Regions from separate parts of the Paenibacillus sp. FSL R7-269 genome, predicted to be linked through region 1. Evidence: predicted binding sites of a transcription regulator. Region 1 holds the regulator's gene; the other holds the start of a gene.
The links. The regulator CtsR, encoded in region 1, represses protease genes until heat stress. The targets are predictions, from matches to a motif close to ATGGTCAATAAAGGTCAAACA.
Positions count from the first base shown of each region.

Region 2: a site for CtsR is predicted at 4,693-4,713, ahead of clpP (ATP-dependent Clp endopeptidase proteolytic subunit ClpP). Genes of this name have one in related genera too.

Region 1 is NZ_ASPS01000013.1:1,031-9,404, forward strand. Features, by position in the region: gene C162_RS05720 (GNAT family N-acetyltransferase) at 1-664, shown strand, start outside; gene C162_RS05725 (CtsR family transcriptional regulator) at 1,025-1,486, shown strand; gene C162_RS05730 (UvrB/UvrC motif-containing protein) at 1,517-2,041, shown strand; gene C162_RS05735 (protein arginine kinase) at 2,070-3,134, shown strand; gene clpC (ATP-dependent protease ATP-binding subunit ClpC) at 3,171-5,639, shown strand; gene radA (DNA repair protein RadA) at 5,847-7,214, shown strand; gene disA (DNA integrity scanning diadenylate cyclase DisA) at 7,228-8,304, shown strand; gene pssA (CDP-diacylglycerol--serine O-phosphatidyltransferase) at 8,369-8,374, shown strand, end outside.
Region 2 is NZ_ASPS01000001.1:29,907-38,280, reverse strand. Features, by position in the region: gene tpiA (triose-phosphate isomerase) at 1-620, opposite strand, end outside; gene C162_RS00225 (phosphoglycerate kinase) at 648-1,829, opposite strand; gene gap (type I glyceraldehyde-3-phosphate dehydrogenase) at 2,061-3,071, opposite strand; gene C162_RS00215 (sugar-binding transcriptional regulator) at 3,188-4,240, opposite strand; tRNA gene C162_RS00210 (tRNA-Arg) at 4,533-4,607, shown strand; gene clpP (ATP-dependent Clp endopeptidase proteolytic subunit ClpP) at 4,801-5,397, shown strand; gene C162_RS00200 (GDSL-type esterase/lipase family protein) at 5,473-6,111, opposite strand; gene C162_RS00195 (PdaC/SigV domain-containing protein) at 6,265-7,368, opposite strand; gene C162_RS00190 (SIMPL domain-containing protein) at 7,642-8,374, opposite strand, start outside.

The DNA of each region.
Region 1 (8,374 bases):
GTATAACGGTACTCTCCAGCGCAGTGAGACCTGGTGGAAGGAAAGTGTGCTTGATGACGATACACATTCCTGTGTGTTTTATTCTGAGCAGGGTGACCCGGAAGGTTATGTGCTGTATAAGATAGTGCAGCAGGAGCTGGTCATAGATGAGTTCATCTATGGGAACGAGCTTGCCCGCCAGGGCTTGTGGACCTTCCTTGCCAATCATGATTCCATGATTACGGCTGCACAGCTGAAGCTGGTGCCTGCTGACGATATTCTGCCCTTTCTCCTTCCTGATCCGCGGATTGCGCAGGAGAATTATCCATACTTCATGGCGCGTATCGTCAATGCCAAGGCTTTTGTGGAGAACATGAGCTTCAATGTGCCGGAGGGTGAACGGGAGCGGGTGCTTTATATTGAAGATAAGCATGCGTCCTGGAACAACGGGTTGTGGCAGTGGACGGTGTCGGAGCAGGGGGAGGCGACGCTTACCCAAATTCAGGGCGAGCGGTCAGAGGCTGACCTGGAATGCAGTATCGGCACGCTTACTGTGCTGCTGATGGGGTATAAACGTCCGCTTCAGGCGGCAAAGTACGGACAATTATCCGGGACTGCTGAGGCGACAGCTTGGCTTGAAGCGCTGATTCCGCAGGCCGAGACGGCATTATTCGATTTTTTCTGACAGAGAAAAGCTCTTCCCCTTCCCTTGGAAGCGGAGGAGCTTTCCTATACATAACGCCTCAATTCATGGAACTAAGCAGGCAACCGGAATACAATACAGCCAAAAAGTAAAAAATAAGAGTAACCCCTTGGAATTCAGTGAGAATATGTTATAATATGAAAAAGTCAAAGAAAGTCAAAGTCAACGCAGGCCGGATATATCGTTCTCAGGAATGTAACATTTAGAGAAAAGCGCAGTGCAGAGGCTTTTGCAGCCGATTCTTATTGCATTGCCAGGGTTAAATTCTTAAGAGCATGTCTCTGACGGCAGGCGTTGGCGCAGCACAGATTTAACCAATGCTTACACACTGGAGGATGAGTGATGCGTAATATCTCCGATATTATTGAACAATATCTGAAGAATATTTTGCATGAAAGTCCCGAAGGTACGGTGGAAATTCAGCGCAATGATCTGGCGGACCAGTTCTCCTGTGTCCCGTCACAGATCAATTACGTCATCAGCACACGGTTCACATTGGAAAAGGGATATGTGGTGGAGAGCAAACGCGGAGGCGGCGGATATATCCGGATTCAGCGCTATGAGCTGCCACAGAATGTGGCCCTATACGCACATCTGAACTCCACGATAGGGAATGATATGGATCAGAATTCTGCCGAAGGGCTGATTTATCAGCTGGAGGAGGCCCGATTCCTCTCCAAACGTGAAGCGTGTCTAATGCGGTCTGCGGTTTCCCGGGAATGCCTGACGGTTAATCTGCCGTACCGGGATGAGATTCGTGCCAAGCTTATGAAGGCTATGCTAATCTCTTTATTGGGCAAATAATTTGTCAAATGGTAAGGAGGGACACCGCTCATGCTATGCCAGGAATGCGGCGTCAAACCGGCTACACTCCACTTCACGAAGATCGTGAACGGGGAGAAGACGGAATTTCATATTTGCGAAAGCTGTGCGCGGGAGAAGGGTGAACTGATTCCCGGAACTGCGGGAGGCTTCTCTATCCACAGCTTGCTTTCCGGTCTCCTGGACCTGGAGGGCTCGGGCAAGGGAAAATCAGCAGCAGCACAAAGTGTGCAAGGTCTGCATTGCGAAAACTGCGGTATGACCTATTCACAGTTCAGCAAGCTGGGACGGTTCGGCTGCAGCTCCTGCTATAAGTATTTCGACAGTACGCTTGACCCGCTCTTCAGACGGGTGCATGGCAGTACAGCACATGTCGGCAAGCTTCCCAAGCGGGCTGGAGCACAGATTATGTGCAAGCGCCAGATAGATGAGCTGAAGCAGGAATTACAGCAGAGTATTGTGCAGGAGGAGTTCGAAACCGCAGCTGAGCTGAGGGACAGAATCCGCAAGCTTGAAAAAGAAATTCCACAAGAGTAAAGTCTTTGATATATAGGGGGGATCAGGCATGTCAAGTCTCCGGTATACCGAACAAGCACTTAGTGAATGGATGCGCTGCGGCGGCAGTCATTCAGAGATTGTCATCAGCAGCCGTATGCGTATCGCCCGTAATCTGGAGCATCTTCCGTTCCCGCTACTTGCTTCGGCAGAGCAGTCGGAGGAGGTGCTGGAGCAGCTTGCCCCTGTATTTCAGGGCGATGCCTCTGCAGATTTCGGTAGCTTTGAACTGCTGAGACTGGATGAGCTGGGTGAGCTGGACAAAAAAGTGCTGGTGGAAAAGCACCTTATCAGTCCTAATCTGGCGGATGACTCCAAAGGCGGGGCAGTTATTCTTAATGAGGATGAGTCGGTCAGCATTATGATTAATGAGGAGGATCATCTCCGCATTCAATGCCTGTTCCCTGGGCTGCAGGTCAGAGAAGCATGGGTGAGGGCGACCGCCATCGATGATATTTTTGAGGCTGCTGTCAATTACGCCTTCGATGACCGCAGAGGATATTTAACAAGCTGTCCCACCAATGTGGGAACTGGGCTAAGAGCTTCGGTTATGGTCCATCTGCCGGCCTTGGTGATGACTCATCAGATCAACCGCATTTTATCTGCAGTCAATCAGGTGGGGCTTACCGTTAGAGGAATTTATGGTGAAGGCAGCGAAGCAGTAGGGAATATCTTTCAGATCTCGAACCAGATTACGCTGGGACAGACCGAAAGTGAGATTATTGAGAATCTTCACAGCGTAGTCACCCAGATTATAGAGCATGAGCGGAATGCGCGTGATCGCCTGCTGGCGGATTCCGCATTGCGGATTACTGACCGTATCAAGCGCTCCTACGGAATACTGGCCTATGCTGCTGTGATGGAACTGAAAGAATCGGCACAGCGGCTCTCCGATCTGCGGCTTGGTGTAGATCTGGGGATTCTGGAAGGGCCTTCGATTTCAGTGCTCAATGAGCTGAATGTCAAGACTCAGCCGGGCTTTCTGCAAAAGCTGTTCGGTGACGAGCTGTCGCCTACTGAACGCGATATGTACCGGGCAAAGCTGCTCCGGGAGACACTGGGATCACAACATTAATTATAGATATTTATTATCCGTGGAGGTGCAGGAGATATGATGTTTGGAAGATTTACGGAACGCGCACAAAAGGTGCTGGCGCTGGCGCAGGAAGAAGCCGTACGTTTGGGACACAACAACATTGGGACAGAGCATATTTTACTCGGACTGATTCGTGAAGGAGACGGCATTGCCGCTAAGGCATTGATCGGACTTGGTCTGGGTCTGGAGAAGATACAGGATGAAGTAGAAACGCTGATTGGCAGAGGTCAGGAACAACCGACCAACATCGCTTATACTCCTCGTGCCAAGAAGGTAATCGAGCTGTCTATGGACGAAGCCCGCAAGCTGGGTCATACGTATGTGGGAACAGAGCATATCCTGCTCGGTCTGATCCGCGAGGGAGAGGGCGTAGCAGCCCGTGTGCTGAACAATCTCGGCATTAGCCTGAACAAGGCCCGCCAGCAGGTATTGCAGCTCCTGGGGAGCAATGAAGCAACCTCCAGTCACAGCGGAGCTCCGGCTAACGTCAGCACGCCAACATTGGACGGCCTGGCCCGCGATCTGACAGCTTATGCCAAGGACGGTAACCTCGATCCTGTGATCGGCCGCAGCAAGGAAATTGAGCGTGTCATTCAAGTGCTGAGCCGCCGCACCAAGAATAATCCGGTATTGATCGGTGAGCCTGGGGTCGGTAAAACGGCGATTGCCGAAGGTCTGGCTCAAAAGATTATCAACAATGAAATTCCGGAGACGCTGCGCGACAAGCGTGTCATGACCCTCGATATGGGTTCTGTAGTGGCCGGTACGAAATATCGCGGTGAGTTCGAAGACCGCCTCAAAAAAATTATGGATGAGATTCGCCAAGCAGGCAATATCGTGCTCTTCATCGATGAATTGCATACGCTGATCGGAGCGGGTGGTGCAGAAGGCGCAATTGATGCTTCCAACATCCTGAAACCTGCCCTGGCCCGTGGTGAGCTGCAATGCATCGGTGCCACTACGCTTGATGAATATCGCAAATATATCGAGAAAGACGCTGCCCTGGAACGCCGCTTCCAGCCGATTACGGTGGATCAGCCTTCGCCTGCAGAAGCTGTTCAGATCCTCTTCGGCCTGCGTGACCGCTATGAAGCACATCACCGGGTGAAGATTACGGATGAAGCCATTGTGGAAGCTGTCAAGCTGTCGGACCGCTATATTCCAGACCGGTTCCTGCCGGACAAGGCCATTGACCTGATTGATGAAGCGGGCTCCAAGGTAAGACTGAATTCTTACACCATTCCGCCGAATCTGAAGGAACTCGAAATGCGTCTGGATGATATCCGCAAGGAGAAGGATTCCGCAGTTCAGAGCCAGGAGTTCGAGAAGGCTGCTGCACTGCGCGATACCGAGCAGAAGATTCGTGAAGAGCTGGATACTACGAAGAATCAGTGGAAAGAAAAGCAGGGCCGCACCGATTCCCAGGTTACACCTGAGGATATCGCACAGGTGGTTGCCAGCTGGACCGGCATTCCGGTCAGTAAGCTGAAGGAAGAAGAAACGGACCGTCTGCTGAATATGGAAGCTCTGCTGCATGAACGTGTAATCGGCCAGGATGAGGCCGTTAAGGCAGTCAGCCGGGCTCTACGCCGGGCGCGTGCGGGCCTGAAGGACCCGAAACGTCCGATGGGCTCCTTCATCTTCCTCGGACCTACCGGGGTTGGTAAGACAGAGCTGGCGCGTGCGCTTGCCGAAGCGATGTTCGGTGATGAGAATGCGGTCATCCGCATCGACATGTCGGAGTACATGGAGAAGCATTCCACCTCCCGTCTGGTCGGAGCGCCTCCAGGGTATGTTGGGTATGAAGAAGGCGGACAATTGACAGAGAAGGTGCGCCGCAAGCCTTATTCGGTTGTCCTGCTGGATGAGATCGAGAAGGCCCACCCTGAAGTGTTTAACATTCTGCTGCAGGTGCTGGAAGACGGCCGTCTGACCGATTCCAAAGGTCGCGTGGTCGATTTCCGCAATACCCTGATTATCCTGACCTCCAATGTCGGGGCACAGGCAATCAAGAAGAATTCGACGCTTGGATTCACGGCTGTTCAAGATGCAGGCGCCGATTATACCAATATGAAGGGCAAGGTTATGGAAGAGCTGAAGAAGAGCTTCCGGCCTGAGTTCCTGAACCGGATCGATGAGATCATCGTCTTCCACTCTCTGGAGGAGAAGCATATCGCAGAGATCGTTACATTGATGTCCGACGAATTGCGCAAGCGTCTGCGTGAGCATGATGTAGACTTCCTGCTTACCGACGGAGCCAAAGCGTTCCTGGCCAAAGAGGGTTATGATCCGGCCTTCGGTGCCCGTCCGCTCCGCCGGGCGATTCAGAAGCATATCGAAGACCGCCTCTCCGAAGAGCTGCTCAAAGGAAACATCAAGAAGGGCGATTCCCTGAACATTGATGAGGTGAACGGCGAACTGGTCGTAACCACCATTGAGGCGCCGGCCGAGGTCTCCCTGGAGAAAACAGTCGAAACTGAATAATTGTTCCAGAAAATGAAACAAAGCTCCCGCTCCTCCGTATAGAGGGGCGGGAGCTTTATTTGTTTCCGACCCTCAGGCATGCCTAAAAGAAGACGCAAATTAAAACTAGATCTTAAGTGTCCTTCCGTTCAGTGTGCAGAAATGGTAAACTTTGAATAAGAGTAAAATATCCGCAATTTTAGCAAGTTCGGACGGTAAGGAGTGCACATGGCTAAACCTAAAACAAAATTTTTCTGTACCGAATGCGGCTACGAATCACCAAAGTGGTTCGGGAAGTGCCCGGGGTGCCAGGAATGGAACTCGATGGTAGAGGAAACGGAAAGCGTCGTCAAAACACAAGGCATGAATGCACCTATTTTTCAGAGTAAAGAAAAGGCGCAATCGATCATAAATATAGAAAGTGACAAGGAGCCGCGTATTCTGACGGGCATCGGGGAGCTTAACCGCGTGCTTGGCGGCGGAATTGTACCCGGCTCGCTGGTGCTGGTTGGAGGCGACCCCGGAATCGGGAAATCGACACTGCTGCTGCAGACCTCGCATGCCTTGACTACACAAGGGCTGCGCGTGCTGTATATTTCGGGGGAAGAATCTGTGCGGCAGACCAAGCTGCGGGCCGACCGACTCGGAGCGCTCTCTGCGGAATTGTACGTTCTATGTGAGACGAACATGGAGAGCATTGAGGAAGCCATTGAGCAGATTCAGCCTCAATTTCTGGTCATTGACTCGATCCAGACTGTATTTATGCCGGAAGTAACCAGTGCGCCGGGCAGTGTAGCACAGGTGCGGGAATGTACGACAAGATTCATGCGGATTGCGAAGATCCGGGGAATCGCCACGGTGCTTGTAGGGCATGTAACCAAGGAAGGCGCTATTGCCGGCCCTCGTATGTTAGAGCATATGGTGGACTGTGTCCTTTATTTTGAAGGGGAACGCCATCATACGTACCGTCTGCTGCGTGCGGTGAAGAACCGCTTCGGCTCCACGAATGAGATCGGGATCTTTGAAATGGGTGAAATCGGGCTGACCGAGGTGGAGAACCCGTCGGAGCTGTTCCTGTCCGAGCGCCCGCTTGGAGTGGCCGGTTCTGCGGTGGTAGCCAGCATGGAGGGCACAAGACCTGTTCTTGTTGAACTGCAGGCGCTGGTAGCTTCGACACATTTCCCTTCGCCCCGCAGAATGTGCACAGGGATGGATCATCAACGGATGGCGCTGATCATTGCTGTACTGGAGAAGCGGATGGGCATGTTCCTGCAGAATCAGGACGCTTACCTCAACGTTGCGGGAGGGGTGAAGCTGGATGAGCCGGCGGTGGATTTGGCTGTCGCCATCAGCATTGCCTCCAGCTTCCGTGATTTTCCGACCAAGCCGTATGATGTGTTCTTCGGGGAGGTAGGGCTTACCGGTGAAGTGAGAGGGGTATCACGCGCAGAGATGCGGGTGAAAGAGGCGGCCAAGCTTGGCTTCCGGCGGGTCATTATGCCCGAGAAGAGTCTGAAGGGCTGGAAGCATCCGCAGGATATCCAGATTATAGGCGTCAGCACAGTAGCACAGGCACTAGCGGTTGCGTTAGATTAGGGGGCACAGGGACATGAAAGAATATAATCCATTAGATAATATGAATGATCTGCTTAGAATGGCTGCACCTGGAACACCCTTCCGGGAAGGACTGGAGAATGTGCTTCGCGCGAAGACCGGGGCACTGATTGTTGTCGGATATAGTCCGGAAGTCATGGAGGTTGTCGATGGCGGCTTCTCCATTAACTGCGATTTTTCACCAAACTATTTATACGAGCTGGCCAAAATGGACGGGGCGATTATTCTGAGCGAGGATCTGAAGCGGATTCTGTACGCCAATACGCAGCTGATCCCTGATTCCTCCATCTCTTCGATTGAGACAGGAATCCGGCACCGGACGGCTGAACGTGTAGCGAAGCAGACCGGCAAACTGGTCGTTTCCATTTCCCAGCGCCGGAATATTATTACGCTGTATCAGGGCTCCATCCGTTACGCGCTCAAGGAAATCGGTGCCATTCTGGCCAAGGCCAACCAGGCGATTCAGACTCTGGAGAAGTACAAAGCCGTTCTGACACAAGGGCTGACCAACCTGTCCGCTTCCGAATACGAGGGGATTGTGACGGTGGCCGAGGTTGTCGGTGTGATTCAGCGCGTAGAGATGGTGCTGAGAATCAAAATGGAAATTAAGCGATACATCAACGAGCTTGGCAATGAAGGCCGGCTGATCAGCATGCAGATGGAAGAATTGGTTGGAAATACTGAGGAAGAAGCATGGCTGCTGTACAGAGACTATGCCAGGGAAGAGCAGGAGGAGAAGATCCGTGAGATCATTGCCGGGCTGAAGCGCAGCAGCGATGATGAACTGATGGATGACAACCATATTGCCCGCCTGCTGGGCTATTCCTCAACAGCCATTTCCTCCGAAGAAGCTGTGACTCCGCGCGGTTACCGCCTGCTGAACAAGATCCCAAGGCTGCCGAATGTAATCATTCACAATTTGGTGGAACGCTTCGAAATGCTGCCTAACCTGATGACGGCAAGCATAGCTGAGCTTGATGAAGTAGATGGCATTGGCGAGGTCCGCGCACGCAATATTCAGGACGGGCTGAAGCGGCTCCAGAAACAAGTTCTTATTGACAGACAAATGTAAATACCATACAATCACGTAATGTTACAGTCCCATGCAGTGCAAGTAGGAAAATTGAGGTGAAGAAATGATA
Region 2 (8,374 bases), on a different contig from region 1:
CGTACTGCTTCAGCGGTTGCTTCATCGTACAGACCTTTAACAAGGGTACGGATATAAGCAATAACTTCATTGGCGTCCTGGGAAGTGGAGGATTTACCTGTACCAATCGCCCAGATTGGCTCGTAAGCGATAACTACGCTTGCTGCCTGCTCTGCGCTAAGACCGGCAAATGCCGCTTCAGTCTGAACCTTACATACGTCCTTAGTCTGATCAGCTTCACGCTCTTCAAGCTTTTCGCCTACGCAGACAATTGGAGTAATGCCGTGACGGAATGCCGCATGCATTTTTTTGTTGACGATTTCGTCCGTCTCACCGAAATAAGCACGGCGTTCGGAGTGACCGATAATAACATACTCTACACCAAGATCCTTCAGCATTACGCCGCTGATCTCACCTGTATAAGCGCCGTTATCTTCAAAGTGCAGGTTCTGTGCACCAATCTTGATGGTGGTGCCTTGTACCGCTGCAACCAGTGCTGGCAGGTTAGTGAATGGCGCGCAGATAACAGTCTCTACACCTGCCACTTCTGCCTGGCCTTTAATTTCAGCGATGAAGCCTTCAGCTTCCGGAACGGTTTTGAACATTTTCCAGTTGCCTGCAATAATAGGTGTTCTACTCATAGTGATGTATTGCCTCCCTCTTCGGTATTACTTGTCGTTCAGTGCTTCTACACCTGGAAGAGCCTTGCCTTCCATGAACTCGAGCGATGCGCCGCCGCCAGTGGAGATGTGATCCATCTGGTCTGCGAGGTGGAATTTCTCAGCAGCTGCTGCGGAATCTCCGCCGCCGATAACTGTGTAGCCTTCAGTAGTTGCACAAGCCTGAGCTACGGCAATAGTACCTTCAGCAAATTTATCGATTTCAAATACGCCCATAGGTCCATTCCATACAACCAGCTTGGAGTTTTTGATAATATCGGCATAGATTTCACGAGTCTTAGGACCGATGTCCAGACCTTCCCAGTCTGCAGGAATCTCGGTTACATCTACAATCTTGGTGTTGGCATCTGCACCGAACTTGTCAGCGACTACAACGTCAACCGGAAGCACGAAGTTCTTGCCCAGCTTCTTGGCCTTCTCAATGAATCCAAGTGCTGCATCAATCTTGTCGTTGTCTACCAGGGATTTACCGATTTCGAAACCTTGAGCCTTGGTGAACGTGTAAGAGAGGCCGCCGCCAATCAGTACATTGTCAGCCAGATTCAGCAGGTTGTCGATAACGTCAATCTTGTCTTTAACCTTGGAACCGCCGATGATGGCAGTGAAAGGACGTTCCGGGTTAGAAAGAGCCTTGCCGAGGACGGACAATTCCTTCTCCATCAGAAGACCGGATACTGCAGGCAGGAAGTGAGCGATTCCTTCTGTCGAAGCATGGGCACGGTGAGCTGCGCCGAATGCGTCATTGACGAACAGGTCAGCCAGTTCAGCGAACTGCTTAGCCAGTTCAGGATCATTCTTCTCTTCGCCTTTGTAGAAACGGACATTCTCAAGCACAAGCACATCGCCATCGTTCAGTTCAGCAATTTTCGCTTTTACCGCTTCGCCGATGGCCTCATCAGCCTTGGCTACCGGTTTGCCGAGCAATTCAGACAAACGGACTGCAGCGGAAGTCAACCGCATGGAATCGACGAATTCGCCTTTAGGACGGCCCATATGGCTGGCCAGAATGACCTTTGCACCGTTCTCAATCAGGTATTTAATTGTTGGAAGGGTTTCGCGGATACGGGTATCATCAGTGATCTTGCCGTCTTCCACTGGCACATTGAAATCTACACGCACGAATACGCGTTTGCCTTTTACTTCTACATCACGGACACTTTTTTTGTTCATGATTAACATTTCCTCCACACCCAAAATTGGTTCCTTCACAAAGCCATTTCACACGAATCCAGTTCATCAAGTTGAAACGACCTTTACCGTCCTCTTTAGGACGGTACCGTTTCAGCGAGAAATAGAAGGATACTTTATAGCGACCAGCCTATAAAGTCTTATATTTTTAGAAAGAGCGGAAACAGACTTTCCTTGTTTCCGCTCTATTGTACTGCTTATATGAAATCGGTCTTATTTAGCAAGCTTAGCGAATTTCTCCAAAGTACGAACCAGCTGTGCAGTATAGGACATTTCATTGTCATACCAAGCAACAGTTTTAACCAGCTGTTTGTCGCCAACAGTCAGTACTTTAGTCTGAGTTGCATCGAACAGGGAACCGAAAGTCATACCCTTGATGTCGGAAGATACGATTTCATCTTCAGTGTAGCCATAAGTTTCTGGGTCAGAAGCTTCTTTCATGGCTGCATTGATTTCTTCAACGGTTACGCTCTTGTCCAGAACAGTAACCAGCTCAGTCAGGGAACCTGTAGCTACAGGCACACGTTGTGCTGCACCGTCAAGTTTGCCCTTCAGTTCTGGAATAACCAGGCCGATGGCTTTAGCAGCACCGGTAGTGTTAGGGATGATGTTCTCAGCAGCAGCGCGGGCGCGTCTGAAGTCGCCTTTTGCGTGTGGAGCATCAAGAGTATTCTGGTCACCTGTGTAAGCGTGGATAGTAGTCATCAGACCTTCGATGATACCGAACTTGTCGTTCAGGACTTTGGCCATAGGAGCCAGGCAGTTCGTTGTGCAAGATGCACCGGAGATTACTGTTTCGGAACCGTCAAGGATGTCATCGTTAACGTTGTACACAACAGTTTTCATGTCGCCTGTAGCAGGAGCGGAAATAACTACTTTCTTAGCTCCGCCTTTCAGGTGCTTCTCAGCGGCTTCTTTAGTTGTGAAGAAACCAGTACATTCCAGAACGATATCAACGCCAAGCTCTCCCCAAGGAAGTTCTTCAGGGTTGCGGTTCGCCAGAACCTTAACATCTTTACCGTTAACTTTGAAGAAGCCGTCATGCACTTCAACATCGCCTTGGAATTTACCTTGAGTTGTATCATATTTAAGCAAATGAGCAAGCATCTTAGCGTCAGTCAAGTCATTGATTGCTACCACTTCGATACCTTCTACATTTTGAATACGGCGGAATGCAAGGCGTCCAATACGTCCAAAACCGTTAATACCAACTTTTACACTCATTGAATAGTTCCTCCTAGAGTTCGTTTTATTTATTCAAGACAGGCCGTGAGGCTCGTCAAGACAACAATGTTAAGTATAATGCATAAACCCTTTGCGCGCGCCCCATTTAATGGAATCTATAGGACCTTTTGTAGCTGTGTGTCGATTTCCTTGCCAATTTCGACAGCCGCCGCCTCGTCGATGACGAGAATATCCTCTTGCCCGAACCGCAGCATCGCATGAATAGCCTTCGCCTTGCGTTTGCCTCCGGCAATGCCGATAACGACTTCGGTTCGGATAATGTCTTCCAGGCGCAGCCCCATGGTCAGCATAGTGTGAACCACTTCGCCGTCCTCATTGAAATAGTATCCGAAGGACTCGGCTACAGCACCCTCGCCCTGAATCTCTGAGATTGTCCCGGAGTCCAGCTTGCGGCGGTGGGTCATTTCAATGGCATCACCTATTCCATGTACAATAATACGCGATCTGCGGATAATTTGTACAATCTCTCCAATATTAGAGTCCTGCGCAAGCGACTGATAGGCGTCTCCGCTAAGCAGATCGGGCACATGCAGCAGACGGTAATTGGCGCCAATCCGTTTGGCCATGGTTGAAGCTATGGTGTTGGCCTGTATCTCCATGCTCTCTCCCAGTCCTCCGCGCGCCGGAACAACCCAGGCGTTCTTATAGGAAAGGGATAGCGGCGGGGTCAGCTGATCGGCCATCTCGGCCAGGGTTGATCCGCCTGTGACGGCAATCGTGTCGTCACTGCGCAGTACGCTGAGCAGTGCCTTGGAGCCTGCGCGCCCCAGTTCACGCTTGGTGAAGGGCGATGTCTCACAATCGCCAGGCACCACAATGACTTTGGTGAGACCGTACGTAGTACGAATTTTCTCTTCCAGATCATCCAGGCCGAATAGGCTCTTGGCGATCGGCTCCAGCAGGTCAAGCAGTCCGCGACCGGCATCGCTAATGCGCATACCGACGCTCTCGATCTCAATGAGCCCCTGCGATTTCAGAAGATCCGTCTCGGCGCGCAGCACCCGCTCAGTCATATCAAGCGATGCGGCTAACGTCCTGCGCCCAATAATATCTGACAGCATGATCTGATGTAGAATCGTATACCGTCTCTTAAGGGTTTCCATGAGATCAGGCAGAAGCTGCTTTTGGATTTCCAATAAATTACGCATGCTTTCACTCCTGCAACTTCGTCTTTCTCTTATCCCTTGTTCGTGGTCTCAAAATGTCCCGGGTTAACTTTTTAAGTCCCACCCATATTCTACCCAAAACTGACGCCGAGTGCAAGTGTTCCGAGACTATAATTCTCAGCCCGCTTTCATCTTATACATGGGCTTGTCCGGCGCACAGCAGGCAGGAGGCGTATCTCCGGCTCTCTTAATGAAAACGGACAAAACTATTTTTAAGCAGCATGCTTAATACACATTGCTTTTATCCGAGATGTGTATTATAATAATTTCTGTTGCGCCCGTGGTCCAATGGATATGACGTAGGCCTCCGAAGCCTGAGATCCAAGTTCGATTCTTGGCGGGCGCGCCATTATTTTCAAGCTTGTACATAATTTAGTGCCGGATATATTATTTTTAACCAATGAGCCGCTTGAGGGCTCTTTTTTTTGAAAGTAAGTTTGACTTTCTTTGACTTTTTGTTTGAATTTGTTTATCATGTGGTTATTACGGTAACAGTAAACAATGAACACATTCGAAGCACCAATTTCAAGGAGGTTTTCCACGTGAGTTATATTCCTATGGTAGTAGAACAGAGCAACCGCGGTGAGCGCGCTTATGACATCTATTCCCGCCTGCTGAAGGACCGCATCATTTTCCTTGGAACGGAGGTTAATGACGTGGTAGCCAATTCCATCATCGCACAAATGCTCTTCCTGGCTGCCGAGGACCCGGATAAGGATATTCACCTGTATGTGAACAGCCCAGGCGGTTCCATCACAGCGGGTATGGCAATCTTTGATACAATGCAATACATTAAGCCGGATGTATCTACCATCTGTGTAGGTATGGCCGCTTCTATGGGAGCATTCCTGCTGAACGCCGGTGCCAAGGGCAAGCGTTTCGCCCTGCCGAACAGCGAGATCATGATTCACCAGCCGCTAGGCGGTGCCCAGGGCCAGGCTTCGGATATCGAGATCCGCGCCCGCCGCATCATCAAGCTGCGTGAGAAGCTGAACCGCATCCTGTCCGAGCGTACAGGCCAGCCGCTGGAGAAGATCGAGAAGGATACCGACCGCGATTACTTCATGAGTGCTGCAGACGCTGCCGAATATGGTATCGTGGACAAGGTAATTGAGAAGACTTTGCCGACAGGCGTATAAGTAATCTATCCCAATGAATACACCAAGAGGCTGTAACAGACCGGTCCGGTCATGTTACAGCCTCTTTCTTCATGCCTACCTTAAGCCCCCGTACCCCAGGGCATCCAGCTTGCCTGCGATTACGCGGTAGCCTCTGCCGTTCGGGTGGATATGGTCCAGGAACAGCAGCCCCCGCTCATTACCGGCAAATTCATGATATATCGAAGCAAAACCTACATTATTACTGCTATAGCCTGCGGCATAGCGGTTGAACTCCCGCACCCACTCTGTTGCTTCATCCACCTGGGGATATGGGTTATAGAGGCCTACCAATCGGATGATATAGGGGCTACGCGTACCAGCCTTGAGCTGTGTAAGGGTGCCCATGATGTCGCTGTAATTGTGCTTGCAATCCCGGAGCGCCTGCTGAAGCAAGCCCTGGAATTCACCGGGCCTGGGCCCCGCTGCCCGGGCTGCCTTAATCAAGTCATTGCCGCCAATGGACATCGTAATGATCTGCGCATCCTTCACTGCTGCCCGGTAGACATTAGAGGTCCTCAGCCGTTGCTTCAGCCCCCCGGTGGTCAGACCGTTGACGCCAAGATTCGCCGGCGCCACTGGCGTGCCCAGCCTCCCTTCTGCCATCCGACGATAGATGGGGACAAACCCGTTCCCGGGCAGCGCCCCGAAGCCGGTTGTGAGTGAATCTCCGATAGCCGTATACGCATAGACCATAACCTTACCTCCCCGTTATAAGCTGCTTGCCTTCTATAGCTTATGACTATCCGGGTAAAGTGGTAACGGCAGGGCAGGCTGATTAGGCACTGCACATGGAGAATGCCCCTGCGTCTCCCGGAGGAGACACAAGAGCATTCTTATGAAGATCTATTATTTCAGCGCTGTGAACGGACTGCTACCGTCAGGCAGAAGTTCCTTGAAGCTGAAGTCGAATTCCGGGAAGCCTGCAGCATAGACGGTATATTCATACAACTGGAAGAAGAGCACCGCTTTTCCATCTTTTAAATAGAAATACTTCTCGGTATTCAGGCCGGTGAACCCGCCCAGATAGCCTCCATGAGCCTTGAGCTCAGTAGTCAACTTGCTGTTAAGCTGCTTCTTGTAATTGGGGTTGGCCCCGAACAGGTCGCCCAGCAGCAGGCGTTTGCCGTCTTTGAGCGAGAAGGTGAAGGCATTGCGGTACGTCATCCCGTGAGCACCGCCGGTATATTCGTACTGATTAGTCACCAGACTAAGTACGCCATCCTGATTGTAGGTGACTACATAGCCGCCTTCAAATTCATACGGCTGTTCATCCTTCTGGCGCTTGGAAATTACATCCTCAGATTCGGCTGCGAATTTCAGAACGGTCTGCTTAATCGTATCATTGATTGCCTTCTCAGCCTCTGCACTTGCCAGACCGCTGACCTGCGGATAATCCAGCCGGACAGGCGCATCCTTATGATCCTTCACATAGCTCACAGTCTTGATAGTTATCGCATTCTGCGTTCTTTTCGTCAGATTCAGCTGTCCTGCTGCCGCGTTCCAGTCCACCTTATAGCCCAGGTAATCGTTAATGAGCTGAGACGGGACGTACAGCCGGTTGTTCTGTTGTTTGACGTCATATTCATTGATGTAATAATTGTTCACCTTAATAGCGATTCCATATTCTGAAAGTACCAGCTTCGTTTGCGCAGCACCGGTACCGATCGTGTAGGTCTTCCCTGCTTTATCATAAGATAGCGGCATCCCCAGCGCATCGCGCAGGAAGGTTACCGGCACCCATACCTTTCCTTCCTGGAGCAGGCCCGTTAGGGCTGTGCTTTTACCGTTTACCTTGAGCACTACAGAGGAGGATTTGGCTTTGGCCTGAACGGTTGCCGGAGCGGCCTCCGTAATATCTGCATTGAGGATTCCTGTTCCGCCCAGCAGAATTCCTGCTGCGAGCATTCCTGCACCCCATCTGCGGATGTATTTCTTAGAGTTCGTACTCATTGTTATTTCCCCTTCCACCTAGTGGTATGATTAGTCATGATGTGTGTTCCTCAGTATCACTGTTCCTATTATAGTTAAAGAATACGCGGGGATTGTTACAATCCGCTTTACAGTTTCTTAAGGTTTGCCATGATTATCTAAAGATCCTGTTACCTCAATTTAAACAAATTGAGAGCTTTCGATAGCGCATATGTGCATATATATACATTCATATAATTATATAAAAGCGCCTGCCCCGCTATAACAGCAGAGCAAGCGCCTCTTGCGAAACGTTTATTTCAGTTCATATGTTACATTCAATTGGGTAGTGACCTTGACCTGCCCGGGTTCAACGGAGCTTCCGGCAGCAGAATCCATTGCCATCTTTTGCGCTGCTTCAGCGTAGACCACCGGGTTATTCCCGTCATCACTCTGAACGACTGTGACTACCTGGCCCAGTCCGCGTTTGGCTGCTTTGGCAATAGCCGCTGCTTTGACATCTGCATTCTGCATAGCCTTCTCGATTACCTGTGCTTCAAAAGCCGATGGATCTTCAATGGCAAACCGCACATTGCCGATGTTGTTCGCTCCAGCCGCCGAGGCAGCGTCCAGCAATTGTCCAACCTTTGTCAGATCCCGGTAAGCGACCTCCAGGGTATGCTGGGCGTTATAGCCTTTTACCTTCTGGCCGTCTTTCTCGCTGTAAGTGTAGTTAGGCTGTACGTAGAACTGGGTGCTCTGAATGTCCTTGTCCGCAATGCCCCAAGTGGTCTTGAACAAGGCGGTCAGCTTGGAGACCTTCGCGGCTGTGCCCTTCTGTGCTTCCTGCGCGGTTTCGGCAGTTGTCGTTACCCCGATGGAGAGATACGCGATATCCGGTTTGATCGACAGCTCGCCTTTGCCCACCACGTTCACAATATTCTTCTGCACCTCATCAGCGTAAGCCTTTTCAGGACCCTTTAGCACTCCGCTCAACCCCATTCCTCCAATCATCAAGCTCCCTGCCAGCAATACTGCTCCAATCGAT